One region of the Mesorhizobium sp. ISC11 genome, then DNA from elsewhere that is predicted to be linked to it. Evidence: predicted binding sites of a transcription regulator. Region 1 holds the regulator's gene; each other region holds the start of a gene.
The links. Region 1 encodes PhoB, which activates phosphate uptake and scavenging genes when phosphate is short. Its sites were predicted from a motif close to TGTCATNNANCTGTCAT; they were not measured.
Positions count from the first base shown of each region.

Region 1 (10,021 bases):
ATATCAAAGGTTGTATCCAGTCGAGACAATGGCGGCGTTCGATTCCTCCCTTTCCAGTTACGGGCGGGAGCAGCGACCGCCGGCATGAGACAGCGTCAACCTACCCCAACGGACCTGTTTTCGGCGATGGCCCGGCCATGACACCGTCTGGCTGAGAGCAACGCGCTCCCGTCCGGCTTTTTTTCGTAAAGGCCGGCTAACCCCAAATCGCCGGCCAATCTCGGCCCCAAGCGGAGCAAGTCTCTGATTCCGGGGACAAAGCCGGGCTGCGTGGTCAGTGCCGGCCAGGCGGCGTTTTGCTCATCGCGATGACGCGTTACCGGGGTGACATCAAACTGTCATGCGACTGTTATAATCGAAGGCTATTGGCCTCAGCGGGCGCCGACTGACGAGCGCCGAGAGACCATCTTCCGAACAGGAGCAGGCCACATGAAGAAATTCCTCTATACGGCGTCGGCCGCTGCGCTTGCGCTCGCCGCGTCGTCCGGCTTCGCCGCCGCGCGCGACCAGATCCAGGTCGCCGGATCATCGACCGTGTTACCTTATGCCAAGATCGTTGCCGAGCAGTTCGGCGAAACGTTCACCAACTTCAAGACCCCGGTCGTCGAATCCGGCGGCAGCGGCGCCGGCATCAAGGAATTCTGCAAGGGCGTCGGCGAAGACACGATCGACATCGCCAACTCGTCGCGTCCGATCAAGGCGGACGAACTCAAGTCCTGCGCCGCCGCCGGCGTGAAGGAAGTCCAGGAAGTCCGGATCGGCTATGACGGCATCGTCTTCGCCACCGACATCAAGGGCCCGGACTGGGCGCTGGTTCCCGCCGACATCTACAAGGCGCTCGCGGCCAAGCTGGTCGTCGACGGCAAGCTCGTCGACAATCCGAACACCAAGTGGAGCCAGGTCAATCCGAAGCTGCCCGACTGGGACATCGCCGCCTACATTCCGGGCGAAAAGCACGGCACGCGCGAAGTGTTCGAGACCAAGCTTCTCGATGCCGGCTGTGACAAGGCTGCTCTCAAGGCCGCCGGCATTGCCGACGACAAGGAAATCGGCAAAACCTGCATTGCCATCCGCAAGGACGGCAAGGCCGTCGACATCGATGGCGACTATACCGAGACGCTCGCCCGCATCGACTCCAACAAGACCGGCGTCGGCGTGTTCGGCCTCGCCTTCTATGAGAACAATGCCGACAAGCTGAAGGTCGCCACCGTGGAAGGTATCGTGCCTTCGACCGAGACGATTGCCAGCGGCAAGTATCCCGTCTCGCGCCCGCTGTTCTTCTACGTCAAGAAGGCGCATCTGGGCGTCGTTCCCGGCCTCAAGGAATATGTCGAGTTCTTCCTCGACGACCAGATGGTTGGCCCGGAAAGCCCGCTCGCCGAATACGGCCTCGTTGCTGCTCCGGATGCCGAGCGTCAGGCCCAGCGTGACGCTTTCGCCGCCGGAAAGTCGATGTAATCAAGCTGCCGAACCGGGGTGCGGGTCAAATCCGCGCCCCGGTTTCACCGCAGGCCGCAATGGCGGCTGCGTTAGAATTTCCCTTGGGGTGGGTCCATGTCGTCCTTGCTCGTACTGGCCATCGTCGTTGCCGTCGGCCTGGTTGCCTTTTTCATCGGCCGGCAGCGTGCCGCGGCCCAGGACAATGGCAAGGTCAAGCCGCATTCGCGTGCCCACTATCACGGCTGGTGGGCCTTCCTGCTCGCCGTCCTGCCTGCTCTTTTGCTGCTTGCCGTCTGGGCCGTCGGTTCTTCGGTCTATCTTGACCGGCACATCCACGCTGCCTTGCCCGAGCGTACCGTCGACAGCAAGGTTGCCAGCGAGGCACTGGATGTCAGCCTGGTAAAGAGCCTCGCCAGGGGCCTGCGCAAACTCGATGCTGGCACACTGGCCGCAATGCCTGCCAGCTTTGCCGAGTTGCAGCCGCTGCTCGCCGCCAAGGGCGTGGCACTGGCGAGCGACACACAGGATTACATGATCCCGATCGCTGTCGAGGCGAACAAGGTCCAGGACCGGCTCGGCCTGTTCGGTGCCATTGTCATTCTCGCTTCCTCGATCGCCGGCGCCTTCTATGCGCTCAGGCAGATCGAGCCGCGCGCCAGGGCGCGCAACAATGTCGAGCGGCTGATGCTGTGGGGGCTGCTTGCCGCCTCCACCATCGCCATCCTGACCACCGTCGGCATCGTGCTTTCGATGCTGTTCCAGACGATCACCTTCTTCGAGAGCGTCTCGCCGATGAGTTTCTTCTTCGGCACGGTCTGGGATCCGCGTTTTGCCGCTGCCGGTTCGGGCGGCAGCCAGGGCCAGTTCGGCCTGATCCCGCTTCTTGCCGGCACGCTCTATATCGCCGCCGTCGCGCTGCTGGTTGCGGTGCCGGTCGGGCTGATGTCGGCTGTCTACATGGCCGAATACGCAACGCCCAGGGTGCGCTCGGTGGTCAAGCCGGCGCTTGAACTGCTGGCCGGCATACCGACCATCGTCTACGGCATCTTCGCCGTCGTCACGCTTGGGCCGTTCCTGCGCGACCTGTCCGCGGCGCTGACCGGCGGCTCGCCGTTCATCCAGGGCCAGAGCATCTTCACCGCTGGCCTGGTCATGGGCGTCATGCTGATCCCGGTCGTCTCCTCTCTCTCAGACGACATCATAACCGCGGTACCGCGCGCCATGCGCGACGGGTCGCTCGGCCTCGGCGCGACCCGCTCCGAGACGATCAAGCGGGTGATCCTGCCGGCTGCACTGCCCGGCATCGTCGGCGCCATCCTGCTGACTGCCTCGCGCGCCATCGGCGAAACGATGATTGTCGTGCTGGCGGCGGGCGTCGCCGCCAACCTCACCATCAACCCGTTCGAGGCGATGACGACCATCACCGTCAAGATCGTCAACCAGCTCACCGGCGACCTCGAGTTCAATTCGCCGCAGACGCTGGTCGCCTTCGCGCTCGGGCTGACGCTGTTCACGCTGACGCTGGTGATGAACATCGTCGCGCTCTACATCGTGCGCAAATATCGGGAGCAGTACGAATGACCGACATTCCCATGGATACGATGGTCAGGCCGGCGGCCCATCCGCGCCGCGACATCGGCCTGAAGGCCCGTTACGCCGCCGAACGCCGTTTCCGCATCTATGGCGTCGTGGCGATTTCCGTAGGCCTGGCGTTCCTGGCAATCATGCTGATCACCATCGTCTCGAAAGGCTACACCGCCTTCTGGCAGACGACGGTATCGCTGCCGATCACGTTCGACGAGAAGGTGATCGATCCTTCCGGCAAGCGCGCAACCGATCCGAGCGTTCTGATCAAGGCGAATTATCCCAAGCTCGCAGAAAACGCGCTGGTGGCCAAGCTCGGCATTTCTCCTGATGACAAGCCGATGATCCAGAAGCTCAAGGGCTTCCTTTCGGAAGGCGCCCGCGTCCAGTTGCGCGACATCGTTGCCGCCGATCCCTCGGTGATCGGCACGACACGCGACGTCAACATCCTCGCCGCCGCCAATCTCGACTCGGCTTTCAAGGGCCAGATCGACCTCAGTGTCGAGGAAGCGCGACGCAAGGTCTCGGACCAGCAGATCACCTGGATGAACAAGCTCAAGGCCGAGGGCGCGATGGCCGAGCACTTCAACAGCGGCCTGTTCACCTACGGCGCCTCCAGCCGCCCGGAAACCTCGGGCATGGGCGTGGCGATCATCGGCTCGTTTTATATGATGGTGATCGTGCTGCTGCTCGCGCTGCCGATCGGCGTCGCCGCCTCCATCTATCTGGAGGAATTCGCCAAGAAGAACCGTTTCACCGACCTTATCGAGGTCAACATCAACAATCTGGCCGCAGTGCCGTCAATCGTCTTCGGCTTGCTCGGCCTCGCGGTGTTTATCAATTTCCTGGGCATGCCGCGCTCCGCCGCTTTCGTCGGTGGCCTGGTGCTGACGCTGATGACGCTGCCGACGATCATCATCGCGACGCGCGCCGCGCTTGCCGCGGTGCCGCCGTCGATCCGCTCGGCAGCTCTCGGTCTTGGCGCCTCCAAGATGCAGATGGTGTTCCAGCACATCCTGCCGCTTGCCGCGCCCGGCATCCTCACCGGCACCATCATCGGTCTTGCGCGCGCGCTCGGCGAAACCGCGCCGCTGCTGTTGATCGGCATGGTCGCCTTCGTCGCCGATCCACCGACGACGCCTTTCGATCCGGCTACCGCGCTGCCGGTGCAGATCTATATGTGGGCGAACGAGGCCGAACGCGCCTTCGTCGAGCGCATGTCCGGCGCCATCATCATCCTGCTCGTCTTCCTCATGGCCATGAACATCACCGCGATCGTGCTTCGGCGTCGGTTCGAGCGGCGCTGGTAGAAAAAAGGCATTTTGGTATGAACATCATGACCGAACAGTCCCTTGAAAACGCAGTGGGCGACAAGATGAAGTCGAACGAAGTGATCAAAATGCGCGGCGACAAGGTCGGCGTGTTCTACGGCGAGAAGCAGGCGCTGTTCGACGTCGATCTCGACGTCCGCCTGAACCAGGTGACGGCGCTGATCGGCCCCTCCGGCTGCGGCAAGTCCACCTTCCTGCGCTGCCTCAATCGCATGAACGACACCATCGATTCAGCACGGGTAACCGGCAAGATCACGCTCGACGAAGAGGACATCTACGACAAGAACATCGATGTCGTCGAACTCAGGGCGCGCGTCGGCATGGTGTTCCAGAAACCCAATCCGTTCCCAAAGTCGATCTACGAGAACGTCGCCTATGGGCCGCGCATCCACGGATTGGCCAAGCGCAAGGCCGACATGGATCAGATCGTCGAGTCCAGCCTGAAGAAGGCGGCGATCTGGAACGAGGTCAAGGACCGTTTGCAGGAACCTGGCACGGGTCTTTCCGGTGGCCAGCAGCAGCGCCTGTGCATTGCACGCGCCATCGCCGTGTCGCCCGAGGTGATCCTGATGGACGAACCGTGTTCGGCGCTCGACCCGATCGCCACCGCTCGCGTCGAGGAACTGATCGACGAACTGCGTCAGAACTATACGATCGTCATCGTCACCCATTCGATGCAGCAGGCAGCGCGCGTGTCGCAGCGCACCGCGATGTTCCATCTTGGCTATCTGGTCGAGGAGGGCGCCACCGACAAGATGTTCACCACCCCCGACGACAAACGCACCCAGGACTACATCACCGGCCGGTTCGGCTGATCTCTGGCATATGAGGGACGAAGATCATGGGTGAACATACCGTCGCATCTTTCGATGAGGATCTGGAGCAGATCAGCCAGCTGATCCGCGACATGGGCGATCTCGCCCGCTCGATGGTCGGTGGCTCGACCAGGGCTTTGCTCAATTCGGACAATGCGCTGGCGCAGCGGGTGGTTTCCGACGACGCCATCATGGATGCACGCCAGCGCGAGCTGGACGATCGTGCCATCACGCTGATCGCCAAGCGCCAGCCGATGGCCAACGATCTGCGTGCGGTGGTCGGTTCGATCCGCATGGCCGGCGACCTCGAGCGCATCGGTGACCTTGCCAAGAACATCGCCAAGCGCGTCGGCACTGTCGGGCTGAGCGTCACGCCGCACGACCTTTCGCATTCGATCGACGCAATGGCGCAGCTGGTGCTGATCCAGGTGCAGGGGGTCGTCGACGAGTATGCCGCCGCTGACGCGGCAGCGCTTGCCACGCTCAGAAACAATGATGAACGCATCGACGTCAAATACACATCGGTGTTCCGCGAACTTCTGACCTACATGATGGAAGATCCGCGCAACATCACGGCGTGCACGCACCTGTTGTTTTGCGCCAAGAACCTCGAGCGGATCGGCGACCACGTGACCAACATCGCCGAAAATGCCTATTATGTTTTGACCGGCACGCAGTTGCCAGCCAACCGTCCGAAGCAGGACGAGACGGCAATGTCCGCGCCAGCGGCATGACAGGGGTGACCAGCCGATGATCGCGCCACGCATCATGGTGGTGGAGGATGAGGAGCCGCTAGGCGTGCTGCTCCGCTACAATCTCGAATCCGAAGGTTACCAGGTCGAGGTGGTGACGCGCGGCGACGAGGCCGAAATCCGGCTGCAGGAGAACGTTCCAGACCTTCTGGTGCTCGACTGGATGGTGCCTGCGGTTTCCGGTATCGAACTCTGCCGCCGGCTAAGGATGCGTCCCGAGACCGAGCGGCTGCCGATCATCATGCTGACCGCGCGAGGCGAGGAAAGCGACCGCGTGCGCGGCCTCTCGACCGGTGCCGACGACTATCTGGTCAAGCCTTTCTCGACGCCGGAGTTCATGGCCAGGGTCAAGGCGCTGCTGCGCCGGGCCAAGCCGGAAGTGCTGTCCAGCGTGCTCAAGGTCGGCGATATCGTGCTCGATCGCGAGTCGCACCGCGTCTATCGCAAGAAGAGCGAAATCCGGCTCGGGCCGACGGAATTCCGCCTGCTTGAATTCATGATGCGCCATCCAGGCCGCGTGTTCTCGCGCAGCCAACTGCTCGACAATGTCTGGGGCGAGACGATCTACATCGACGAACGCACGGTCGATGTGCATGTCGGCCGGCTGCGCAAGGCGGTCAACAACGGCCGCATGCCCGATGTCATTCGCACCATCCGTGGGGCGGGTTACGCCATTCGCGAGGACTGAACTCCCTCGTTTGAACTCACGCCACGTTCTTGCCGCCGAGACCGGATCTCGCCTGCACGCCCGGCGCAAAAATCTCCTGATCGACGAAGATCAGCGCCCGCATGGCGCAGCCTTCGCGGATCAGCGGCAGTTCGTTCGGCTCGGTGTCGAAGGAAATCGACTTGGAATGCTGACCGCCGGCGGTCTGGGCAATCGCTTGCCGCAATGCCGGCTCGATCAGGTCGAAGGCGGCGGCGCTGACGCCGACCATGGCGACCGGCGCCGGATCGATCAGCGCAAACAGGCTGCCGAGGCCGTAGCCGAGCGCTTCGCCGGCCTTGCGATAGGCTTCCCGTTCGGGCCCGTCCCTTTCGCGGGCGGCGGCAGCCAGGGCGCGCATGTCGGCGTCGCTGACATCGGCGACGGGCTCTGCATCCTCGCCCATCTGCCGCGCGTTGCGCCAGATGGCATAATTGCCGGCATAGGCTTCGACGCAGCCGCGCCGTCCGCAGCGACACAGCGCGCCGTTCGGCCGATGGATCATGTGGCCGAATTCGCCGCCCGAGGAATGGGTGCCGGTGAACAATTCGCCCTTCAGCACCAGCCCCATGCCGATGCCGTGCGACAGGAGGATGGCGATGAAATCGTCGCGGTAACGATCGGGGTCGCGCCAGCGCAGCGCCACCGCCATCATGTTGCAGTCGTTCTCCATAATGGCGGGGATGCCGAACTCCTCTTCGAATATGTCGGCGAAGGCGATGTCGGTGTGCGGCGTGATCGGCGACCACAGCATGGCGCGGGCACGGGTGTCGGTGATGCCCTGGACGGCCAGCGCGATACGAGCGATGCTGCGCACGTCCAGGTCGGGATCTTCCAGGCGGCGCCGCACGATTGCCGTGCACTCACCGATCAGCGAGTCGCGCGACATCGTCAGCGTGTCGAGCCGACGCTGTTCCTCGGATATTACCTGGCCGGCATAGTCGATGACGGCGACCGAGAGGAAGTTCAGCGACAGCACCACGGTCATTACCGCGGCCGCTTCCGGATTGAGGCTGAGGCCGACCTGCGGACGGCCGCGTTTGAGCGAGCCGGCCTCGCTCGGCTTGCTTTCGGTCAGGATGCCTTCGACGATCAGGTCGGATGAGATCGCCGAGATCGTCGAATGGCTGAGGCTTGTGGTTGCGGCGATCTCGGTGCGCGACGGCTGTCCGGCGCGGCGCACCGCGGCGATCACCATCGCGCGGTTGCGGCGGCGCAAATCGTCGTGGCGGATTCCGACCGACATGCTCTTTCATATCCTCCCGGTCGCCGCGGTTCTTCCTGCCCTGGAACGCTGTCGGTGACGCGGTCAAATACTGGCAGAAGCCGCGCGCCGTGTCATTTATTTATTCCGAGGCCCGAAAAAAAATTCGAGACGACATCAAAATCCATCAGAATCGATGTTGACAGCGTTCGGGCGTTGGCCCAGTATTTTTTCGAGGCTCGAAAAAATAGGGCCTCTGTGCCGGCCCTCGGGCCAGTTTGGTCGCGCCATACGCGGCGCAGGGAGGATAATATGAAAAGATTCACAGCCGCCATCCTGGCGGGTGCCGCCATGTCGCTGACGCTCGCGTCTGTCGCGCAGGCGAAGGACAAGGTCGTCGGCGTTTCGTGGTCCAACTTCCAGGAGGAACGCTGGAAGACCGACGAGGCCGCCATGAAGACGGCGATCGAGGCCGCCGGCGACAAGTACATCTCCGCCGATGCGCAGTCCAATCCCGGCAAGCAGCTTACCGACGTCGAAAGCCTGATCTCGCAGGGCGCCAATTCCCTGATCATCCTGGCGCAGGATGCTTCGGCCATCGGCCCGGCCGTGCAGAAGGCGCTGGACGAAGGCATTCCGGTCGTCGGCTATGACCGGTTGATCGAGAACAAGGACGTTTTCTACCTCACCTTCGACAACAAGGAAGTCGGCCGTATGCAGGCCCGCGAAGTGTTCAAGGTCAAGCCGGAAGGCAACTACGTCTTCATCAAGGGCTCCGGTGCCGATCCCAATGCCGACTTCCTGTTCTCGGGCTCGATGGAAGTGCTCAAGGAAGCCATCGACAGCGGCAAGATCAAGAATGTCGGCGAAGCCTACACGGATGGCTGGCTGCCCGCCAATGCCCAGAAGAACATGGAACAGTTCCTGACCGCCAACGACAACAAGGTCGACGCGGTGGTCGCGGCCAATGACGGCACTGCCGGTGGCGTCGTCGCGGCGCTGACGGCTCAAGGCTTGGCCGGCACCGTGCCGGTCTCGGGGCAGGACGGCGACCACGCCGCGCTGAACCGCATCGCCCTCGGCACGCAAACCGTGTCGGTGTGGAAGGACGCGCGCGAGCTCGGCAAGAATGCCGCCGAGATCGCCTCGCAACTGGCCGACGGCAAGAAGACAAGCGACATCGCCGGCGCCAAGGACTTCACGACGCCGGGCGGCAACACCGTCAAGTCGCTGTTCCTGACCCCGGTTGCCATCACCAAGGACAATCTCAACGTCGTCATCGACGCTGGCTGGATCAAGAAGGACGAAGTCTGCGCGGGTGTCGCTGCCGGCACCGTCGCGGCCTGTAACTGATCCGGACCACTTCGAAATATCTGAACGCCGCGGCCCAAAAGCCGCGGCGTTTTCTCAAAGAATTGTGTTTCCGCATCATGCGGATAGCTTCTAGGCTGGGCTCCGGCATGCGCGTCAGACGGTCAGCCGGTGGGAGGAAATCATGACCGACACGACGTCCAACCCGCAGGCCGATACGGCGCGCGCGTCGGAACTCGGCGCCGTCGCCCGGTTCCTGAAGGCGACCGAGATCGACACCCGGATGCTCGGCATGATCGGCGCGCTGCTGGTCATCTGGATTGGGCTGCATGTCATTTCCAGCCTGCGCCTCGGCGTCAACCCGCTCGATTTCGACAGCCGCACCTTTCTCACGCCGCGCAATCTGTGGAACCTGTCGGTGCAGACATCCGCGGTCGCCATCATGGCCTGCGGCATGGTGCTGGTCATCGTCATGCGCAACATCGACCTGTCGGTCGGTTCCGCCGAGGGCCTGATCGGCATGGTGATGGGATTTGCCCAGGTGCATTTCCTGGTGCGTTTTGTCGGGCTCGAACTCGGCAATCCGTGGATCTGGGTCCTGGCGCTGGTCATCGGCCTGGCGCTCGGCCTGTTGATCGGCGCCTTTCAAGGCTTCGTCATCGCCTATCTCGAAGTGCCCGCCTTTATCGTGACGCTGGGCGGCCTGCTGGTCTGGCGCGGTGCTGCCTGGTGGGTCACATCAGGCCAGACCGTGGCGCCGCTTAACGCCACCTTTCAGCTGATGGGCGGCGGGCCGGCGGGATCGATCGGCGCAACCTGGAGCTGGGTTGTCGGGATCGTCGCCTGCCTCGCCGTGGTGTTTGGGCTCTTCAACGGGC
Region 1 is NZ_JAVSPW010000001.1:5,642,890-5,652,910, forward strand. It holds gene RPF88_RS27280 (PstS family phosphate ABC transporter substrate-binding protein) at 430-1,458, shown strand; gene pstC (phosphate ABC transporter permease subunit PstC) at 1,555-3,021, shown strand; gene pstA (phosphate ABC transporter permease PstA) at 3,018-4,334, shown strand; gene pstB (phosphate ABC transporter ATP-binding protein PstB) at 4,352-5,170, shown strand; gene phoU (phosphate signaling complex protein PhoU) at 5,197-5,904, shown strand; gene phoB (phosphate regulon transcriptional regulator PhoB) at 5,921-6,610, shown strand; gene RPF88_RS27310 (ROK family protein) at 6,627-7,874, opposite strand; gene xylF (D-xylose ABC transporter substrate-binding protein) at 8,145-9,185, shown strand; gene RPF88_RS27320 (sugar ABC transporter permease) at 9,328-10,021, shown strand, end outside.

Region 2 (10,021 bases), 140 kb from region 1:
CACAAGCTGCCGTGGGTGAGAGCAAGGACGACGTGGCCTGCGCGGCCAAGAGCGACCGCGCCAAGAAGGTCGCGGCTTCGGCCACCGGTGAGGTCGCGGCACTTTTGCCGGCCGATCCGCCACAATCCCTGAAGAGCCTTGCCTTCAACGGTCCGGACGGCAAGCCGATGACGATTGCCGATCATGCCGGCAAGACGGTGCTGCTCAATCTGTGGGCGACATGGTGCGCGCCGTGCCGTGCCGAAATGCCGGCGCTCGATGCGCTGCAGAAGGAAAAGGGCAGCGACGCCTTTCAAGTGATCGCCGTCAATGTCGATGCCGGCGACGATGTGAAGCCGAAGAAGTTCCTCAGCGATACCGGCGTCGCGACGCTTGGCTATTACCGGGATTCGACGATGGCGCTGTTCAACGACCTCAAGAAGCGCGGCTTGGCGCTAGGCCTTCCTGTCACCATGCTGGTCGACGGCGAGGGCTGCCTGATCGCCCATATGAACGGCCCGGCCGAATGGTCGGGGCCGGACGCCAGGCGGCTGGTCGAGACGGCACTCAAGCCCGAGAGCCTCTAGTCTAGCGTGTGGCTAGCGCAGGTGCCGGTGCGAAGGCCAGAACGCTTCTGTCGCGCAAGGTAGCGGGTTTGCTGCCGACAGCGGGTGTGACGACACCGGTCAGATCGCCGAATTCTTCGATGAGAGCTGGCCTGCCGATATAATAGCCCTGGCCGATCTCGCAGGCTTCGGCGTCCAGGAATTTCAGTTCGCCGAGCGTCTCGACCCCCTCCGCCAGAACCGGCAGGCCGAGACCACGTCCAAGTCCCAGGACGGCGCGCACGATCGCCGCGACCTGGCCGTTCTTGTCGACCGACTTGATGAAGGAGCCATCGATCTTGATCTTGTCGAAGGGGAAGGCGCGGAGGTTGGAGAGCGAGGAATAGCCGGTTCCAAAATCGTCCATGGCCACGCGCACGCCCAGCGCCTTGACCTGCCGCAAGGTGGCCAGCGCCCGCGGCATGTCCTTGACAAGCGCCGTCTCAGTGATCTCAAGCTCGAGCCTGCCGGGCGCCAGGCCGGAATTCAGCAATGTTTCGTGGACCTTGCGGCTGAAATTCGTGTTGTGGAGCTGCACCGCCGAAACGTTGACGGCCACTGTCAGCGGATTTTCCCAGCGGGCGGCTTCCTCGCAGGCAGCCGTCAGCACCCATTCGCCAATCTGGCCAATGGCGCCGCTGTCTTCGGCCACCGGGATGAATATGGCCGGCGACACGTCGCCGCGCGTCGGATGCCGCCAGCGGACCAACGCTTCGAAGCCGACCATCTTTCCGCTGCTGATCTCTTTCTGCGGCTGGTAGACGAGATAGAACTCCTGGCGTGCGACCGCCTGGCGCAGTTCGTGCTCCATGACGCGCTTGTCGCGGGCCTCGGCCCCCATCGATGCTTCGAAATAACGGTAAGTGTCCTTGCCTTCGGTCTTGGCCCGGTAGAGTGCCGTATCGGCGTGGCTTATCAGGCTGGCCTGGTTTTCGGCATCCGACGGATACAGCGCAATGCCGATGCTTGCCGACACAAGGCCGCCGCCGACCGAGAGCCGGTTTTCCTCGCGCATGGCGGTCAGCACGGCGTTGGCGATACGGCCCGCCTCCAACGGGTCGGCCAGGTTCGGCGCGATGATGGCGAACTCATCGCCGCCCAGCCGCGCCACCATCTGCCCTGGACGAAGGATACCGGTCGCGCACTGCGCAACCTTCTGCAGCATGGCGTCGCCTGCGCCGTGCCCATACAGGTCGTTGACCTCCTTGAACCGGTCGAGATCAAGCAGCAGAAGCGCAAGCTGGCCGCCTTTCCTGGTCCGGACCATCGCAGCGATTTCCGTCTCCAGCCGGCCGGAAAAGCTGCGGCGATTGGCCAGTCCGGTCAATGGATCGAAATGGGCAAGCCGCAGGATCTCCTGTTCCGCCTTCTTGCGCTCGCGAATGTCGCGGACCGCGACCACGTTGTGCGGTTTGCCACAGTAGTCGATGCTCCTGGCGATCAGCTCGACAGGAATGCTCGTGCCATCGCGACCGCTCAATTCGGCCTCCTGCGGCTGTTCGCCGAAGCCCGACATATCGGATCCGAAGAGATCGCCAAGCTGCATTCCGTTCAGGGTCGCTGTTGCTTTGCCCGTCAGTGCCGCAATGCTGTCATTGGCACTGATGATGCGGTTGCCGTCGCAGACGATCAGCCCCTCCACGGCGGCATTGGCCAGGCCGTGCATGCGGTCGACCTCGAGCTTCTGGCGACGGAAGCGCAAATCGATCCACAGCGCCGATGCCGACAGAACTAGGATCACCAGTGTGGCGGCGGCGGCCGCGAAAGCCTGCGAGGTCGGCTCGATCGTGTATTCGGATATGACGATCGAGGGATCGGGGAAGATCGAGACGGCACCCATCCCGATGAAATGCAGGGTGCAGATCGCCAGCGTCAGCAGCACCGCGCCGCCGGATGTCGCCTTCAAGGAGGGGCGGCGCTGCACGACACGCAGCGCCAGCGCCGCGAGCGTTACGCCGGCCAGCAGGGAAACGGCGACAAGCAACAGGTTCCACTCGATACGGCCCTGAACCTCGAACGCCGCCATGCCGATGTAGTGCATGGCTGCGATACCGCCGCCCAGCACGGCGCCGCCGACGAGATGATAGTCGAACTCATCCCGCAAGGTGGCGATCCACATGCCGGCTGCCGTCAAAGTGACCGAAGCAGCGAGCGAAAGCACGGAGAGTGCCGGATCATAAGCACTGGGTATGCCCGGTGTGAATGCGAGCATGGCGATGAAGTGCGTTGCCCAGATGCCAAAGCCGGTCGAAGTGGCCGCGATCATCAGCCAGGCAAGCCGGTTCCGATCTGTGGAACGGCTTATGTGCTGAAGCAGGTTGACAGCAGAGAAGCAGGAAATTCCGCAGATCAACGCGGCGAGTGCGACCAGTCTCAGATCATGTTCGTTGACGATACAATTGTAGACCGTCAGCATTTATTTCACCTGAGCTTTGGAAATAAACAGGGCAGCAGGATTGAGTAGCGCGTTGCCGTTGAGGGATCGATAAAGTCGGCTGCAACCTTGGCGTGTCTCTTCGGGTTGCTGCGGCTGCAATCAGGGCTGACACGCCGAAAGCCAGCTTGACGGTCCCGACGGTGCTTCCTGGCGCGCTTGTCGTCGCGCTAAGCCGGCTAACCGCATCGCTTCCCATGCCTCCAAGCGGAGGCGAGCGTTGCGTCAGGTAAAGGGTGAAGTTCGTCGATCTGCAACAAAACCGTTGTCTGATTGTCATGAGCGACACATATTGCCTTCGCGGGAGTGCCCCCTTTCGCCAATGACAAACGGGAGATGAAACATGAAGTCCTTCGGCTTCGCGGCCGGTGTTGCCGCTACCTTTATGACGCTTTCCTCAACCTCCGCTTTTGCCGTCACGCAGATCAGTTGGTGGCACGCCATGACTGGCGCCAATGCCGAAGTCGTCGACAAGATCTCCAAAGATTTCAATGCCAGCCAGAGCGACTATGAGCTCGTTCCGGTGTTCAAAGGCACGTATCCCGAGACGCTGAATGCCGGCATTGCCGCCTACCGCGCGGGCCAGGCGCCAGACATCATCCAGGTGTTCGACGTCGGCACCGGCGTGATGATGGCGGCCGAAGGTGCCATCAAGCCCGCAGCCGATGTGTTGACCAGCGCTGGAATGACCTTCGACAAGAGCCAGTATCTGCCAGGCATAGTCGGCTATTATTCGAAGCCGGACGGCACCATGCTCTCCTTCCCCTACAACTCCTCCTCGCCGATCCTTTATTACAACAAGGATATCTTCAAGAAGGCTGGTCTCGACGTCGATAGCCCACCCAAGACCTGGAATGAAGTGTGGGAAGACGCCAAGAAGATCAAGGCGAGCGGCGCGGCCGCCTGCGGCTACACCTCGACCTGGCTGACCTGGATACATCTGGAGAATTTCGCGGCCTGGAATGACGTGTCATGGGCCACCCAGCAGAACGGTCTGGCCGGCGGCGATGTCGAGCTCAAGATCAACGCGCCGATTTTCGTCAACCATTTCCAGGCGCTGGCGGACCTCGCCAAGGACGGCACCTTCAAATATGGCGGCCGCACCTCCGAAGCCAAGCAGATCTTCCTTGCGGGCGAATGCGGGATCATGACCGAATCGTCCGGCGGACTTGGCGATATCGTCAAGTCCGGCATGAATTACGGCATTGGCCAATTGCCGTATGACAGCGACGCCAAGGGTGCGCCGCAGAACACGACGCCGGGTGGCGCCAGCCTGTGGGTTTTCGCGGACAAATCCGATGAGGAATACAAGGGCGTCGCGGCCTTCTTCGCCTACCTGTCGAAGACCGAGGTGCAAGAATACCTGCACCAGAAGTCGGGTTATCTGCCGGTAACGCTGGCGGCTTATGAAGCGACCAAGAAGTCCGGTTTCTATGACAAGAATGTCGGCCGCGAGACCCCGATCCTGCAGATGACGGGTAAGACGCCGACCGACAATTCCAAGGGCGTACGTCTGCCGAATCTGCCGCAGGTGCGCGATATCCAGAACGAGGAGTTCGAGAAGATGCTCGCCGGCCAGCAGACCGCGCAGCAGGCGCTCGACAATGCGGTTACGCGTGGCAATGCCGCGATCAAGGAAGCGCTGGGGAATTAGAGCGAGCGCAGGTCCTTGCTCTACGGCGCACCTACCTGTCCCGCCGGGCATCTCCCCTCGGTGAGGGGAGTTTTGCCGTGCCTTGCGATTTCGCCAATGGTCGATGATGCCCAGTCCGAGACGCTCATCAAAGCCATCTTGGCGGAGAGGGGTGCCGCATGGTGCCGCCCGCCTCATCACCTCGGAGTGGCTCCGTGACCCCTCGCGTCGTGTTCCCCAACAAGGTCCTTCCCTACCTGCTTGTGGCGCCGCAACTGGCCATCACGCTCGTTTTTTTCTACTGGCCGGCCGGTCAGGCGTTCTACCAATCCATGCTCAGGCAGGATCCGTTCGGGCTGAGGACCAAGTTCGTCTGGTTCGCCAATTTCAGGAAAGTGCTTGCCGATCCGGCCTACCTGAACTCGATCAAGGTCACGGTGGTGTTTTCCCTTGCGACCGCTATCGTCGCCATGTGCGTGGCGCTCCTGCTGGCGGTCATGGCAGAGAAGGTGGTGCGCGGCAAAGGTCTCTACCGCACGCTCTTGATCTGGCCCTACGCGGTGGCGCCGGCGATTGCCGGTATGCTGTGGCTATTCCTCTTCAACCCTTCGATCGGGTCGCTGGCCTACATGCTGAGGAGTTTCGGCATCGCCTGGGATCCACTGCTCAATGGCACCCACGCCATGATCCTGCTGGTGTCCGCCGCTGCCTGGAAGCAGATCAGCTACAATTTCCTGTTCTTCGTCGCCGGCCTGCAGGCGGTGCCGAAAGCCTTGATCGAGGCGGCGGCCATGGACGGCGCCGGCGAGACCAAGCGATTCTGGACCATCGTCTTCCCGCTGCTTGCGCCGACGACCTTCTTCCTGCTGGTCGTCAACACCGTCTATGCCCTGTTCGACACGTTCGGCATCGTCCATGCCGTCACCGGGGGCGGTCCGGGCAAGACGACTGAGACGCTGGTCTACAAGGTCTACAATGACGGCTTCGTCAATCTGATCCTCGGTGACTCGGCGGCGCAGTCGGTCATCCTGATGATCATCGTCATCTCGCTCACCGCCATCCAGTTCCGCTATGTGGAACGCAAAGTCCATTACGGCTGAGGGCGAGCGATGATCGGCCAGTCACCGCTCCGCACCGTCATCGCCCACGCCATGCTGATCCTCGGCATATTGATCGTCGCCTTCCCGATCTACTACACGTTCGTTGCCTCGACGCAGACGCTGCAAACGATCCTCAGGCCGCCATTGCCGCTCCTGCCCGGCGATCAGTTCTGGAACAATTACAGCGAGGCATTGTTCGGCGGTGTCGGCCGCATCGGCGGCGTCAGCGTCGGCAGGCTGCTGCTCAACACGACGATCATGGCGCTCGGCATCGCGGTGGGAAAGATATTCATCTCGATCCTGTCTGCCTATGCGATCGTGTTCTTCCGCTTTCCGCTGCGCATGACCTTCTTCTGGCTGATCTTCATCACCCTGATGCTCCCCGTCGAGGTGCGCATCCTGCCAACCTACAAGGTGATGGTCGATCTCGGCATGATCGACACTTATGCGGGCCTGATCATCCCGCTGATCGCCTCGGCCACCGCCACGCTGCTGTTCCGCCAGTTCTTCATGACGATTCCTGGCGAATTGGTTGAGGCGGCGCGGGTCGACGGTGCGGGGCCGTGGCGCTTCTTCTTCGATATCCTGTTGCCGCTGTCGCGGACAAATATCGCGGCGCTGTTCGTCATCCTCTTCATTTATGGCTGGACACAGTATCTGTGGCCGTTGCTCGTCACCAACAGCAGCAACATGAACACGATCGTCATCGCGCTCAGAAAGATGGTCTCCTTCGCCGATGCCGATACGCAATGGCACCTGGTCATGGTTACAGCGATGCTGGCCATCGTGCCGCCGATCCTGGTCGTGGTGCTGATGCAACGCTGGTTCGTTCGCGGCCTGGTCGATTCCGAAAAGTGAGAAGCTGATGGCGACCGTCGATCTGAAGGATGTGAAGAAGGTCTACCCCAGCGGTTTCGAGGCCGTGAAGGGCGTTTCAATCGCGGTTCCCGACAAGGAGCTTTGCGTGCTGGTCGGCCCGTCGGGTTGCGGCAAGTCCACGCTGCTCAGAATGATCGCCGGGCTTGAAACCATCTCCTCGGGAACAGTTGCGATCGACGGCAAGATCGTAAACTCAACCGGTCCGACCGAGCGTGACATCGCCATGGTGTTCCAGAACTACGCGCTCTATCCGCATATGAAAGTCTACGACAACATGGCCTATGGGCTGCGCAACCGCGGCACGCCGAAAGATGAGATCGACAGCCGGGTCCGCGCGACGGCGAAAATACTGGAACTTTCGGCGCTGCTCGACCGCCGCCCGCGCGAGCTTTCCGGCGGCCAGCGCCAGCGTGTCGCCATGGGTCGTGCCATTGTGCGCAATCCGAGAGTTTTCCTGTTCGACGAGCCGCTTTCCAATCTCGATGCCAAATTGCGTGGCCAGATGCGCGTCGAGATAAAGAACCTGCAGCGCTCGCTTGGCGTCACGTCGGTCTATGTCACACATGACCAGCTCGAGGCGATGACGTTGGCCGACATCCTCGTCGTCATGAATGCCGGACTGGTCGAGCAAATGGGGGCGCCGCTCGACGTCTACGAAAGGCCGGCCTCGACCTTCGTCGCTTCCTTCATTGGCGCGCCGCCGATGAATCTCCTGCCCCTTTCGCAAGGCCCGGCTGGTCCGGCGCTGGCTGATGGCAAGACGATTGAATTTGCGCCTGCGAACGCCGTCACGCTCGGCTTCCGCCCCGAGGATGCCGACGTCACCTTCGGGTCCGAGGCACCGTCCGGCGCGCTCATCCTGCCGGCGCTGGTCGAGGCAGTCGAACCGGTAGGCGCCGAAAGTTTCCTTCACTGTGCTGCAGGTGGCAGCAGGATCGTCGTGCGGGTCGCGGGTCGCGCCACCGCCACGGTTGGCAACCAATTGCGCGTGGTTGCCAAGGCAGAAAAGCTGCACTGGTTCGATCAGGCCGGAAAGCGCGTCGGCTAATCAGAAAGATATGCCTACGCTCCACCCACGCGGCGTTCAGGCGAAGACATGCGCCTTTCCCGATACAGTCAGCCGGACGATCTCGCCGACCGCCGGCGCGTCCATGCCCGGTTTGCGCAGGACCAGCGGCGTGTTGCCGATCGCTGCCGCATCGGGCGGATCGGCATTGTTCAAGAGCCGCACCGCGACCGTGCACATCGAGCCGGCGAATTCGGATTCCGTCACCTCGCCGAACAGCATGTCCGAGGTGCCGGACATACCCTCGCGCGACGTTCTCTTCAGCGCGATCTGCTCCGGGCGAAGCATGATGCGGGCGATATCGCGGCTGTCATGGGTGTCGACCGCGATGCGGCCGAGCGGCGAGTTGGCGAAGCCATTTGATATCTTGGCCGGCAGGATGATGGCGTCGCCGAGGAATTCGGCGATCATCCTGTCCTTCGGCTTGAAATAGAGCTCGCGCGGCGTGCCGATTTGCGAGAACTTGCCGTCGCGCATCACCGCGACCTGGCTGGCGAAGGACAGCGCTTCGGCCTGGTCGTGCGTCACCAGGATGGTGGTGATGCCGGCGGCCTCCAGAAGCTCGGCCACCGCCTTGCGCATCGAGGCGCGCAGGCCGGTATCGAGCGCCGAGAACGGCTCGTCGAGAAGCATCAGCCTGGGCTTCATCGCCATGGCCCGGGCCAGCGCCACACGCTGCTGCTGGCCGCCGGAAAGCTCGTGCGGGCGGCGTTTGAGGATCGCCTTGTCGAGCCCGACGATATAGGCGAGCTCGACGATGCGCTCAGCGCGCTTGTCCTCGCCGCGGCCCATGCCGAAACCGATATTGTCGCCAATGGTCAGATGCGGAAACAGGGCACCATCCTGCGCCACCACACCGATGCCTCGGCGATATGCCGGCACCGCAGCGCCGCCGTTGGCCAATATGGCACCGTCGAGCGTGATGTGGCCCTGGTCCGGAGCCTCGAAGCCGGCAATCAGCCGCAGCAGGGTCGTCTTGCCGCAACCGGAAGGACCGACGATCGCCGTGCGGCTGCCGCTGGCGACGCTCAGGTCGACGCCGGCAAGGGCCGCCACGGGGCCGTATTGCTTGTGCAGGCCGCTGATTTCGAGAAAGCTCATCGTCCGGCCATCCGTTTCGACTGGACATAGAGCAGCCAGGTCAAGGGCAGCGACATCGCCACCATGATGAAGGCGTAGGGTGCCGCCGAGGCATAATCAATCTCGCCACTGTAGGACCAGAAAGCCATCGCCAGCGTGCGGGTGCCGTTGGGCGCCAGCATCTGGGTGGCGGTCAGTTCGTTCATGATGCCGAGCGCCACCAGGGCCATGCCGGCCGCGGCACCCGGCGCCGACAGGCGGATCGTCGTCGACCACAGCGCCTGCAGCGGCGGCCGGCCGAGGCTGGAAGCGGCGCGTTCGAGCTCGACCGGCGCCTGCGCGATCGATGCCCGCAGGCTGACCAGCGCGCGCGGCAGGAACATCAGCGCATAGGCAACCAGGATGGTGAACAAGGTCTGGTAGAGCGGCAGCGCGATGCGTACGGTGATGGTGACCAGCGCCAGTGCGATGACGACCCCGGGCAGCGAGCCGACGATGTAGTTGCAGCCCTCCAGAAGACGCTGCAATGGCCCCGGCGCGCGGATCGAGATCCAGGCCATCGGCATGGCGGCGACGGTGGCGAGCAACGCGCCGGCGAGCGCCAGGAACAGCGTCTGGCCAAGCGCCAGGCCGATCTCGTCCAAGCGCCAGACAGCGGAGCCGCCGGCGGCAAGCCAGCCGCCAATGGTGACGAACGGCACGCCGAGCGCCAAAAGCGTGATGACGACTAGCAAGAGCAGGCTAGGCAGGGTGGCGCGTCCGAGGCTTGTGCGTTGCTGATGGCGCGCCGCGCCGGAGCCGACACGGGCATAGCGCTCCTCGCCGCGCACCAGCACTTCGAGGCCGAGCAGCACGAAGCAGCAGCTGACCAGCACGCCGGCCAGCATGTTGGCGGCCGGTCCATTGAAGGTCGACTGGAACTGGTCGACGATCGCCGTGGTGAAGGTGTCGAAGCGGATGAAGACATAGAGGCCGTACTCGGCCAGCAGATGCAGGCCGACCAGCAGCGAGCCGCCGCAGATGGCGAGCCGCAATTGCGGCAGCACGACCCGCCAGAACACGCGCCGGGGCCCAAGGCCGAGTGCGGCGGCGGCGTCTTCCAGGGCGGGATCGAGACGGCGCAACGCCGCCGACACCGGCAGATACAGGAACGGGAAATAGGCGATCACGGAAACCAGCACGCCGGCCCACAGGCCGTGCAGTCCCGGCACCATGGTGACCCAGGCATAGCTGTGCACAAAAGCC
Region 2 is NZ_JAVSPW010000001.1:5,786,998-5,797,018, forward strand. It holds gene tlpA (thiol:disulfide interchange protein TlpA) at 1-566, shown strand, start outside; gene RPF88_RS27995 (EAL domain-containing protein) at 568-3,000, opposite strand; gene ugpB (sn-glycerol-3-phosphate ABC transporter substrate-binding protein UgpB) at 3,362-4,672, shown strand; gene ugpA (sn-glycerol-3-phosphate ABC transporter permease UgpA) at 4,831-5,751, shown strand; gene ugpE (sn-glycerol-3-phosphate ABC transporter permease UgpE) at 5,761-6,609, shown strand; gene RPF88_RS28015 (sn-glycerol-3-phosphate import ATP-binding protein UgpC) at 6,617-7,678, shown strand; gene RPF88_RS28020 (ABC transporter ATP-binding protein) at 7,715-8,797, opposite strand; gene RPF88_RS28025 (ABC transporter permease) at 8,794-10,021, opposite strand, start outside.
Region 2: the regulator PhoB is predicted to act here: its motif matches at 3,282-3,298, upstream of ugpB (sn-glycerol-3-phosphate ABC transporter substrate-binding protein UgpB).

Region 3 (10,021 bases), 1.9 Mb from region 1:
GCTGTGGGAGAAGCCGTTCCTGTCCGGCGAAGCGAACATGTCGCACACCATCGCCAACCTCGAACATCATCATTTCAAATACGCGGCCTTCCGCCAGCCGGGTGACGTGCATGTGCACATGTTCGGCACGGCGACACTGTCCTTCGCCGACGGCATCACGACCGAGGCCGGCGATGTCTTCGAGATCGAGGCCGGGGATTTCGGCCTGCCGCTGCGCAACCCGCTTGAGATCGAGCAGCCGGTGAAGGTGGCTGTGAAGGCGCTTTGAGAGCGCGCCTTTCCTTCTCCCCAAGTGGGAGGTGGATCGGCGCGTTAGCGCCGAGACGGATGAGGGGTGTTCCAGCGGAGTGAAACGTTGGCGTTCCCTGGAACACCCCTCATCCGTCGCCTCCGGCGACACCTTCTCCCACAAGGGGAGAAGGAAAAAGGCGCCTCTGCCTCAATAGATATCGAAGTCGAAATACTTGGCCTGGATCTTCTTGTAGGTGCCGTCGGCGACGATCGCGTCGATGGCCGCGTTGAGCTTGTCGCGCAGGGCCGTGTCGTCTAGGCGCACGGCGATGCCGGCCTGGGTCTCGGTACCCTTGACGTCGCCGACCAGCTTGCAGCAGCCGTCGCTTGCCTTCTTCAGCCAGTCCATCAGCACGAACTTGTCCGAGATCACGGCGTCAAGACGACCGTTGGTCAGGTCGGTGATCGCCTCTTCCTGGGTGGGATAGAGTTTGGCCTCCGCGCCCGCCTTGCCATATTCATTCTGGGCATAGTCGGCTTGCGTGGTCGAAGCCTGGGCACCGACCGTCTTGCCGGCAAGGGCCGCCGGTTCGGTCGAGGTGAGATCGGTGTCCTTCGGCGCCACCAGAGCCAGCGGTGTCGTATAATATTTGTTGGTGAAGGCGACCTGCTTCTTGCGCTCTTCGGTGATGCTCATCGAGGCGATGATGGCGTCGAACTTCTTGGCCTGCAAAGCGGGAATGATGCCGTCCCAGTCCTGGGTAACGATCTCGCATTCGACCTTCATCTGCGCGCACAGCGCATTGGCGATGTCGATGTCGAAGCCTTCCACCTTGCCGTCAGCGGTGATGGTGTTGAACGGCGGATAGGCGCCCTCGGTGCCGATCTTGATTTTCTCCGCCGCCTGCACCGACGGAGAGCCGGCCAGCATTGCCAGCATGGCAGCGCCCGCCGCCGATATGACCCATTTCGAAAATCGCATTTTCTTGGTTCCCCTTGAACGCCGCCAGCTTGACGGGCGGCAAGGCAGCCAAGCATGCCGAACCGGCACAGGCAAGTATTTTGCCTTGGGGCAATGAGTGTCAGCGCGCGGCGCGGAAATGCTTGGACAGCTTCAGGCCCTGCGCCTGGTAGTTGGAGCCGAGATCGGTGCCGTAGAGTGCCTGCGGCCGCTTCAGCATATGCTCGTAGACCAGCCGGCCGACGATCTGGCCGTGGTCGAGGATGAACGGCACTTCATGGCTGCGCACTTCCAGCACCGCCCGGCTGCCGGTGCCGCCGGACGCGGAATGGCCGAAGCCCGGATCGAAGAAGCCGGCATAATGGACGCGGAATTCGCCGACCAGCGGATCGAAGGGCGTCATCTCGGCGGCGTAGAGCGGCGGCACATGCACCGCCTCCTGGCTGACGAGGATGTAGAATTCATCGGGGTCGAGCACCAGTTCGCCGGCGCCGCTCTTGTGGATCGGTTCCCAGAAGTCGACGACTTCCTGGGCCGCGCGCTTGTCGACATCGACGAGGCCGGTGTGATGCTTGCCGCGATAGCCGACCAAGCCGCTTTGATCGCCGTTGAGGTCGATCGACAGCGCGATGCCGCCGCCGGAAATGTTCGGCGGCTCGGTGGCGACCAGCATCTGCGTGCGATGCAGGTCGTGCAACTCGGCTTCGGAGAGCAGCGCATTGCCGGTGCGGAAACGGATCTGCGACAGGCGCGACCCGGTGCGGACGACGATCGGGAAGGTGCGCGGGCTGACTTCCAGAAAGAGCGGGCCATGATAGCCGGCGGCGATCTTGTCGAACTCGTGGCCGCGATCGGTCATGACGCGGGTGAAGATGTCGAGCCGCCCGGTCGAACTCTTCGGATTGGCCGAGGCTGAAATGTCCGCCGGCAGCGCCAGGCTTTCAAGCAGGGGCACGATGTAGACGCAGCCGGTCTCCAGCACCGCGCCCTCGACCAGATTGATCTCGTGCAGTTGCAGCCGGTCGAGCTTTTCCGAGACCTTGTGATTGGGGCCGGGCAGGAAGGAGGCGCGCACCCGCCAGGCCTTGTCGCCGAGCCTGAGATCGAGGCTGGCCGGCTGGATCTGGTCGGTGTCGAGCGCACGCGCCGACTTCAGCGCGCCGGACTGGAACAGCGCCGATATGTCCTGGTCGGGAAGAATGCCTGTCTGCCGCAAGGCTCCACTCCTGCTTGGTACAAACCTCTTAATGAAGCCGGCAATTGACGCAAGCGCGGTGCGGGTCTAAAGGGTCGTTATCCCGTGGTGATTTGGCCGGTCGGCTTGCAGCCACGTTAAACAAGTCGCTAAAGGACCGTCGGGCCGCAAGGCCGTATGGACCGGTTGCGACTTTCGCGGCCGGTTTTTTTGTGTCTGGAAGAAAAGCGATGAGCACCAAGAAGCGCAACTGGAAGCCTCAGACGGCACTCGTGCACAGCGGAACGCTGCGTTCCGGTTTCGGCGAAACGTCAGAAGCGATCTATCTCACCCAAGGCTATGTCTACGAAACGGCGCAAGCCGCCGAAGCCCGTTTCAAGGGCGAAGAGCCGGGTTTCATCTATTCGCGCTACGCCAATCCGACCGTCGACATGTTCGAGAAGCGCATGTGCGCGCTGGAAGGTGCGGAAGACGCGCGCGCCACCGCGTCGGGCATGGCCGCGGTGACGGCCGCCCTTCTGTGCAGCGCCAAGGCCGGCGACCATATCGTGGCGGCGCGTGCGCTGTTCGGCTCCTGCCGCTGGGTGGTCGAGACGCTGGCGCCGAGATACGGCATCGAGGCGACGCTGGTCGACGGCACCGACATCGCCAACTGGGAAAAGGCGGTCAAGCCGAACACCAAGCTGTTCTTCCTGGAAAGCCCGACCAATCCGACGCTGGAAGTGGTCGATATCGCCGCTGTCGCTTCGCTTGCCAATTCGATCGGCGCCAGGCTGATCGTCGACAATGTCTTCGCCACGCCCCTGCAGCAGAAGCCCTTGCAGCTCGGCGCCCATATCGTCGTCTATTCGGCGACCAAGCACATAGACGGCCAGGGGCGCTGTCTCGGCGGCGTCATCCTGTCGGACAAGAAGTGGATCGACGAGAACCTGCACGACTATTTCCGCCATACCGGCCCAAGCCTTTCGCCTTTCAACGCCTGGACGCTGCTGAAGGGCCTGGAAACGCTGCCGCTGCGCGTACGCCAGCAGACGGAAAGTGCCGGCCGGATCGCCGATTTTCTGGCCGAACGGCCGGAAATCGCGCGCGTCATCTATCCCGGCCGCGCCGACCATCCGCAGGCCGACATCGTCAAGAAGCAGATGTCGGGCGGCTCGACGCTGATCTGCCTGGACGTCAAGGGCGGCAAGCAGGCGGCCTTCGCCTTGCAGAACGCGCTCGACATCGTCCTGATCTCCAACAATCTCGGTGACGCCAAGAGCCTGATCACCCACCCGGCGACGACGACGCACAAAAATCTCAGCGACGAGGCGCGCGCCGAGCTCGGCATCGGGCCGGGCACGCTCAGGCTGTCGGTTGGCCTGGAGGATACCGACGATCTGCTCGAGGACATCGCGCAGGCGCTGAAGGCCAGGTAGGAGGCCTTCAGGCGCTGGACGGCGTCTCTTCCAGCTCGGCCGTCTTGGTGCCGATGGTCATCGCATTGCCGCGCCAGTCGACGGCGCCGCCGAGCCAGCCGCGCCCCCACATCGCCGGCAGGATCAGGTCGCGCGCCATGATCGCGGCGACCATGCGTGGCGACAGGTACCAGCCCTTGGACCAGGCCAGGGCGCACTCCGGAAGATAGAAGGCCGCCAGCACGGCAAGGGCGATTGCCCAGAGGCTGAAGCCGGCGCTTGCCGCTGCAATCAGCGCAAGCACCAGCGGCACCACGGCGCCGGTCAGGATTTCGGGTGCGAAGAACAGCGGGAAAGTGACGCGGCGCAGGCGCGCCCAACGGGCCTGACGCGACCAGATGTCGTCAAACGAGCGCCGGCCAAGCGGCTGCTCGAAGGGGGCGGCGACGAGATTGACGCGCAGGCCGAGACTGTTCACCAGCTTGGTCGCAGCGGCATCCTCGGCGATCTCGGCGGCCAGCGCGCGGATGCCGCCATTGGCATCGAGCATCGGCTTGTTCCAGAGCATGCTCTTGCCCTGGGCAAAGCCGAGGCCGAGCGCCTCGCCGGCATATTGCCAGCGCGCCTGCAGCGTGTTGAGGAAAGCGCATTCGACCTCGGCCCAGAAGCCGGCCGGCCGCGAACCGATCGGCGTCGAGCAGACAAGGCCGGTGCCGGGCCGCCAGGCAGCCATCAGGTGCTGGATGTAGTCCCTCGGCATCAGCACGTTGGAATCGGCCAGGACGACCCAGTCGTGCCGCGCCGCTTCCCAGCCCTTGACGCAATTGTTGAGTTTCGGATTGGCGCTGATGCGGTCGTCGCCGACAAGCAGCCGGGCCGGCACTTTCGGAAACCGGACGATCGTCCTGTTTATCAATTTGACCACCGGATCGTCGGCATGGGCGACGCAGAAAATCAGCTCATAGCGCGGCCAGTCGAGCGAGAAGGCGCGCTCCAGCGTCTCCTGCGTGAACGGCTCGACGCCGCGCGACGGCACGACGATCGACACCGGCCGCGGCTTGCCGGCCGGCGGCGCAATGGTGCGACGCCGTCTCAGACGCGACGCGGCGAGCACGATGCTGGCGAGATTCGAGAGGATGAGGACGGTCGAAAGCGTGGCGGCTATGAGAGTGAGTTGCATCGAGATCCGGTCACTCCAGGAAAACCGGTCCGCAAGATGGCCGGTTTCAACAGTTCAGCAGAGCGCCCGAGTCGCGCGTCACCAGTCCGCGCACACCACCATTGTCATATGTCACTTAAATGACATTCTTTGTCGGCACCTGCCCGCGAGGCCGGCCAGAGGAGGCTTCGATCGGTTGACCTAACCGCACGGAGCGCCGAAAGTTCCGCTGGAACCGTTTTTTGGAGCCGCTTATGTATAGCGCCGTCACGCGCAACATCGAAGTGCAGGTCAGGCCGTTCTATCTGGAGGACCGTTCGGATCCCTCTGAGAACCGCTATGTCTGGGGCTATCAGATAACGATCGACAATCAGTCGGACGATTTCGTGCAGCTTCTGTCGCGCTATTGGCACATCACCGACGGCACCGGCCGGGTCGAGGAAGTGCGCGGCCCCGGCGTGGTCGGCGACCAGCCCGAACTCAATCCCGGCGACAGCTACCAGTACACATCCGGTTGCCCGCTCTCGACACCGTCCGGCATCATGGTCGGGCATTACACGATGCGCAACAAGCGGGGCGAGACGTTCGACATCGCCATTCCGGCGTTTTCGCTGGACTTGCCGGGGACGCGGCGGACGGTGAATTGATTTCGCCTCACCGGCCGCGGAGCGACCGGTGAGGCGTGGTTTCTACTCTACTGGGCCGCGAATTCCGCCGGGTCGAAATCATATTGCTTCGAACAGAATTCGCAGGCGACGTGGATGCCGCCGTCTTCGGTGCTGTCCTTGATCTCCTGGGCGGAAAAACCCTCGAGGATGCCGCGGATCTTGTCCCTGGAGCACGAGCACTGGTCGGCGACCGGAACGCCGCCGAAGACGCGCACGCCATGCTCGTGGAACAGCCTGTAGAGCAGCCGCTCGGCGCCGATCGTCGGGTCGATCAGTTCGGTCGGCTCGATGGTGCCGAGCAGAGCCAGCAACTCCTGCCAGGAATTGTCGACCGGATCGTGGATCTCCTCACGCGGATCGCCATCGCCGCCCGGCAGGTCCGGGACGCGCATGCGCTCGGGCGACTGCGGCAGGAACTGCGCCAGGATACCGCCGGCGCGCCATTGCTCGCGGGCGCCGCCGGGACCGGGCGTCAAAAGCTTGGCCACCGACAGCCTGATATCCGTCGGGATCTGCTCCGACTGACGGAAATAGGTGCGTGCCGCGTCTTCCAGGGTCTCGCCATCGAGCTGGACGATACCCTGATAGCGTTGCGTATGGGCGCCCTGGTCGATGGTCAGCGCCAGCACGCCACTGCCGAGCAGCGTCTGCTGGGAGGTTTCGCCCGCCGCGACCAGCGCTTCCAGCCGGTCGGCATCGAAACGCGCATAGGCGCGCAGCGCCGAGGGCGTGGAAAAATCCGCAACCAGCATGTCGACGGGTCCGTCGGTGCGGGTCTGCAGGATGAACTTGCCCTCGAACTTCAGCGAAGTGCCGAGCAGCACGGTCAGCACACAGGCCTCCGCCAGCAGGCGGGCGACCGGCTCGGGATAATCGTGGCGGCTGAGGATGGCGTCCAGCATCGGCCCGAGTTGGACCGTGCGGCCGCGCACGTCGAGAGGGCCGACCTCGAACGGCACGACGTGATCGTCGCCGGCATAGCCGAATTCGCCGAGTTTGGGGTAATGTTCAGTCACTTGATAGGTTTCCAACATGACAAAGCTCCAGGGCGCGGCGATGCCGCCCTCCGGGGCGCATGCGTCGAAACGCGCTTGATTTGCGTGATGCGGCGCAAATAGGCATCACACGCCCGCAGATCAAGCTCCCAGGGATCAAGCGCCCAGACACTTCAAGCGCCTAGACACCAGGCAAGCACGGCCTTCTGGGCATGGAGCCGGTTCTCGGCTTCGTCGAAGACCACCGAATGCGGTCCGTCGATAACCTCGTCTGTCACTTCCTCGCCGCGATGCGCCGGCAGGCAATGCATGAACAGCGCGTCCGGCTTGGCTCTCGCCATCAGCTTGGCATTGACCTGGTAGGGCGAGAACACATTGTGGCCGCGGGCGCGATGCTCCTGGCCCATCGACACCCAGCAATCGGTGACGATGCAGTCGGCCTGGTCGACGGCTTCCTCGGGCGAGCGGGTGAAGTGCAGCTTGCCGCCATGCGCCTGCGACCAATCGATATGCTTCTGCGCCGGCTCGCTGCCTTCGGGAACGGCGACGTTGAGGTTGAAGCGGAACCGGGCCGAGGCCTCGAGCAGGGAATGCAGCACATTGTTGCCGTCGCCGGTCCAGGCGATGGTCTTGCCGGCTACCGGACCGCGATGTTCCTCGAAGGTCATGATATCGGCCATCAGCTGGCAGGGATGGGTATCGTCGGTCAGTCCGTTGATCACCGGCACGGTGGCGTTCTCGGTCAATTCCAGCAGCCGCTCATGCGAGGTGGTGCGGATCATGATCGCATCGACATAGCGCGACAGCACCTTGGCGGTGTCGGCGATGGTCTCGGAACGGCCGAGCTGCATCTCGGTGCCGGTCAGCATGATGGTCTCGCCGCCGAGCTGCCGCATGCCGACGTCGAAGGAGACGCGCGTGCGCGTCGACGGCTTGTCGAAGATCATCGCCAGCACCTTGCCTTCGAGCGGTTTGGTGCGCTCGCCGGCCTTGAGCCGCGCCTTTCGCACCACCGCGTCGTCCAGCATCAAGCGCAGGTCGCCTTCGGAAACGGTGGAAAGATCGGTGAAATGGCGAACTGACATCAGCAATGATTCCGGGATTACTTCGCCGCGGCGGAAGCGATCGCCTCCGCCAGGCCCTTGGCGCCGGCGCGGATGCGGTTGAGCGCGTCATGGATCTCGGCGTCGGTGACGGTGAGCGGCGGCAACAGGCGAATGACGTTGTCGCCGGCCGGAACCGTCAACAGGTGCTGGTCGCGCAAGGCCATGTTCACCTTGGTGTTGGGCATGGCGCATTTGAGGCCGAGCATCAGCCCGGCACCCCTGATGTCCTCGATGATTTCGGGAAACTCGTCGGCGACCGACGCCAGACCCTGCTTCATCAGCAGCGCCTTGCGCTGGACATCTTCGAGGAAGCCGTCTTCCAGCACGACATCGAGCACGGCGTTGCCGACCGCCATGGCAAGCGGGTTGCCGCCGAACGTGGTGCCATGCACGCCGGCGGTCATGCCGACCGCCGCTTCATCCGTGGCAAGGCAGGCGCCCATCGGGAAGCCGCCGCCGATACCCTTGGCAATCGCCATGATGTCGGGCGTTACACCCGACCATTCATGTGCGAACAGCTTGCCGGTGCGGCCGATGCCGCACTGGACCTCGTCGTAGATCAACAGCAGGCCGTGCTGCTCGCACAATTGCCTGAGCCGCTTCAGCGACTGCGTCGGCACCGGGCGGATACCGCCCTCGCCCTGCACCGGCTCGATCAGGATCGCGGCCGTCTCCGGCGTGATCGCCTTTTCGGCGGCGTCAATGTCGTCGAAGCCGACCTGGTCGAAACCCTCGACCTTGGGGCCGAAGCCCTCGAGATACTTGTACTGGCCGCCAGCCGCGATGGTCGCCAGCGTGCGGCCGTGGAAGGCGCCTTCGAAGGTGATGATGCGGAAGCGCTCGGGATGGCCTTTGACGAAATGGTAGCGCCGCGCCGTCTTGATCGCGCATTCCAGCGCCTCGGCGCCGGAATTGGTGAAGAACACCTTGTCGGCGAAGGTGGCGTCGGCCAGCCGTTCGCCAAGCCGGCTCTGCCCGGGGATCTCGTAGAGGTTGGAGACATGCCACAGCTTGGCTGCCTGCTCGGTGAGTGCGGCGACCAGGTGCGGATGGCTGTGGCCCAGCGAATTGACGGCGATGCCGCCGGCGAAATCGAGATATCGCTCGCCCTTGTCGGTAATCAGCCATGTGCCTTCCCCGTGGTCGAAGGCCAGGGGTGCGCGAGCAAAGGTCTCGTAAAGCGCCGAACCGCTCATTATATGCGTCTCCGGTACCGGAAAATCAAAAAAGCCGCCAAAGCGGCGGCCTGTGCGGCTTATCCTGTTTTTCGGCCATGAAGTCAACGAAAACGTCGCGTAGTGGCGCGCGGCAAGCCCCCCAACGGGACGCCGGCTCATAAGCGACCGGGCAAGTTGGGGAAAACCGAAAAAACCGATTCGTGTTGCACTTGGGACTCTTGTCACCGAGTCAGCGCATAGAGTAGTTGTAGTCGAGAAATAGCTAGATTTCGTGCGGCGGACCTAATCACCAGATATATGTGGTGTCTGCCCTGGCAAATGTTGCCGGGTCGGGAGAAGGATTCCGATTGCCGCACGCTTAGAGGAGCGCGGTCTCATGAACTGGACTGACGAGCGGGTAGAACTCTTGAGAAAACTGTGGTCGGAGGGTCTGAGCGCAAGCCAGATTGCTGCGCAGCTTGGAGGGGTCAGCCGCAATGCGGTCATCGGGAAGGTGCATCGGCTGAAACTGTCGGGCCGCGGTCGCTCGACCGCCACGCCGGCACGCCAGAAGAAGGCAGCGCAAGGATCGACCGTCCAGAAATCGGTATCACGCGCCGCAACCACGGCACGCCATGTCACGACATCGGTCGGCGCGACCGCTTTGCAGACGCAGTTCGACGCCGAACCCGTGGCACGCCATTACATCCGCCCGGTCGAAAATGTCGTGCTGCCGATCTCGCGGCATCTGCAGCTGGTCGAACTGACCGAGCGGACCTGCAAATGGCCGAACGGCGATCCGCTTTCAGAGGACTTCCATTTCTGCGGCAACGATGCCGCCGAAACCGGTCCCTACTGCAAGTACCACGCCCGCGTGGCATTCCAGCCGGCATCGGAGCGGCGGCGGAGCAGGTAGATAAGGGAGTAGGGGAGTAAGGGAGTAAGGCAGTAGGGCAGTATGTGCGCGGAAAGTCGCGCTCACGAAATGCCACCCTACTGCCCTACTGCCCTACTGCCCTACTGCCCTACTGCCCTACTGCCCTACTGCCCTACTGCCCTACTGCCCTACTTCACAACCAGCCATTCTTCCTGAACCGCCAATACAGAAACGCGCAGATCAGCGCGATCGTGGCCAGAACCACCGGATAGCCG
Region 3 is NZ_JAVSPW010000001.1:3,736,230-3,746,250, forward strand. It holds gene araD1 (AraD1 family protein) at 1-268, shown strand, start outside; gene RPF88_RS18295 (ABC transporter substrate-binding protein) at 440-1,213, opposite strand; gene RPF88_RS18300 (2'-deoxycytidine 5'-triphosphate deaminase) at 1,314-2,408, opposite strand; SAM riboswitch at 2,483-2,560, shown strand; gene RPF88_RS18305 (O-succinylhomoserine sulfhydrylase) at 2,618-3,805, shown strand; gene RPF88_RS18310 (ceramide glucosyltransferase) at 3,813-4,964, opposite strand; gene apaG (Co2+/Mg2+ efflux protein ApaG) at 5,198-5,590, shown strand; gene RPF88_RS18320 (Hsp33 family molecular chaperone) at 5,638-6,645, opposite strand; gene argF (ornithine carbamoyltransferase) at 6,780-7,691, opposite strand; gene RPF88_RS18330 (aspartate aminotransferase family protein) at 7,709-8,908, opposite strand; gene RPF88_RS18335 (GcrA family cell cycle regulator) at 9,267-9,785, shown strand; gene RPF88_RS18340 (magnesium and cobalt transport protein CorA) at 9,940-10,021, opposite strand, start outside.
Region 3: the regulator PhoB is predicted to act here: its motif matches at 5,073-5,089, upstream of RPF88_RS18310 (ceramide glucosyltransferase).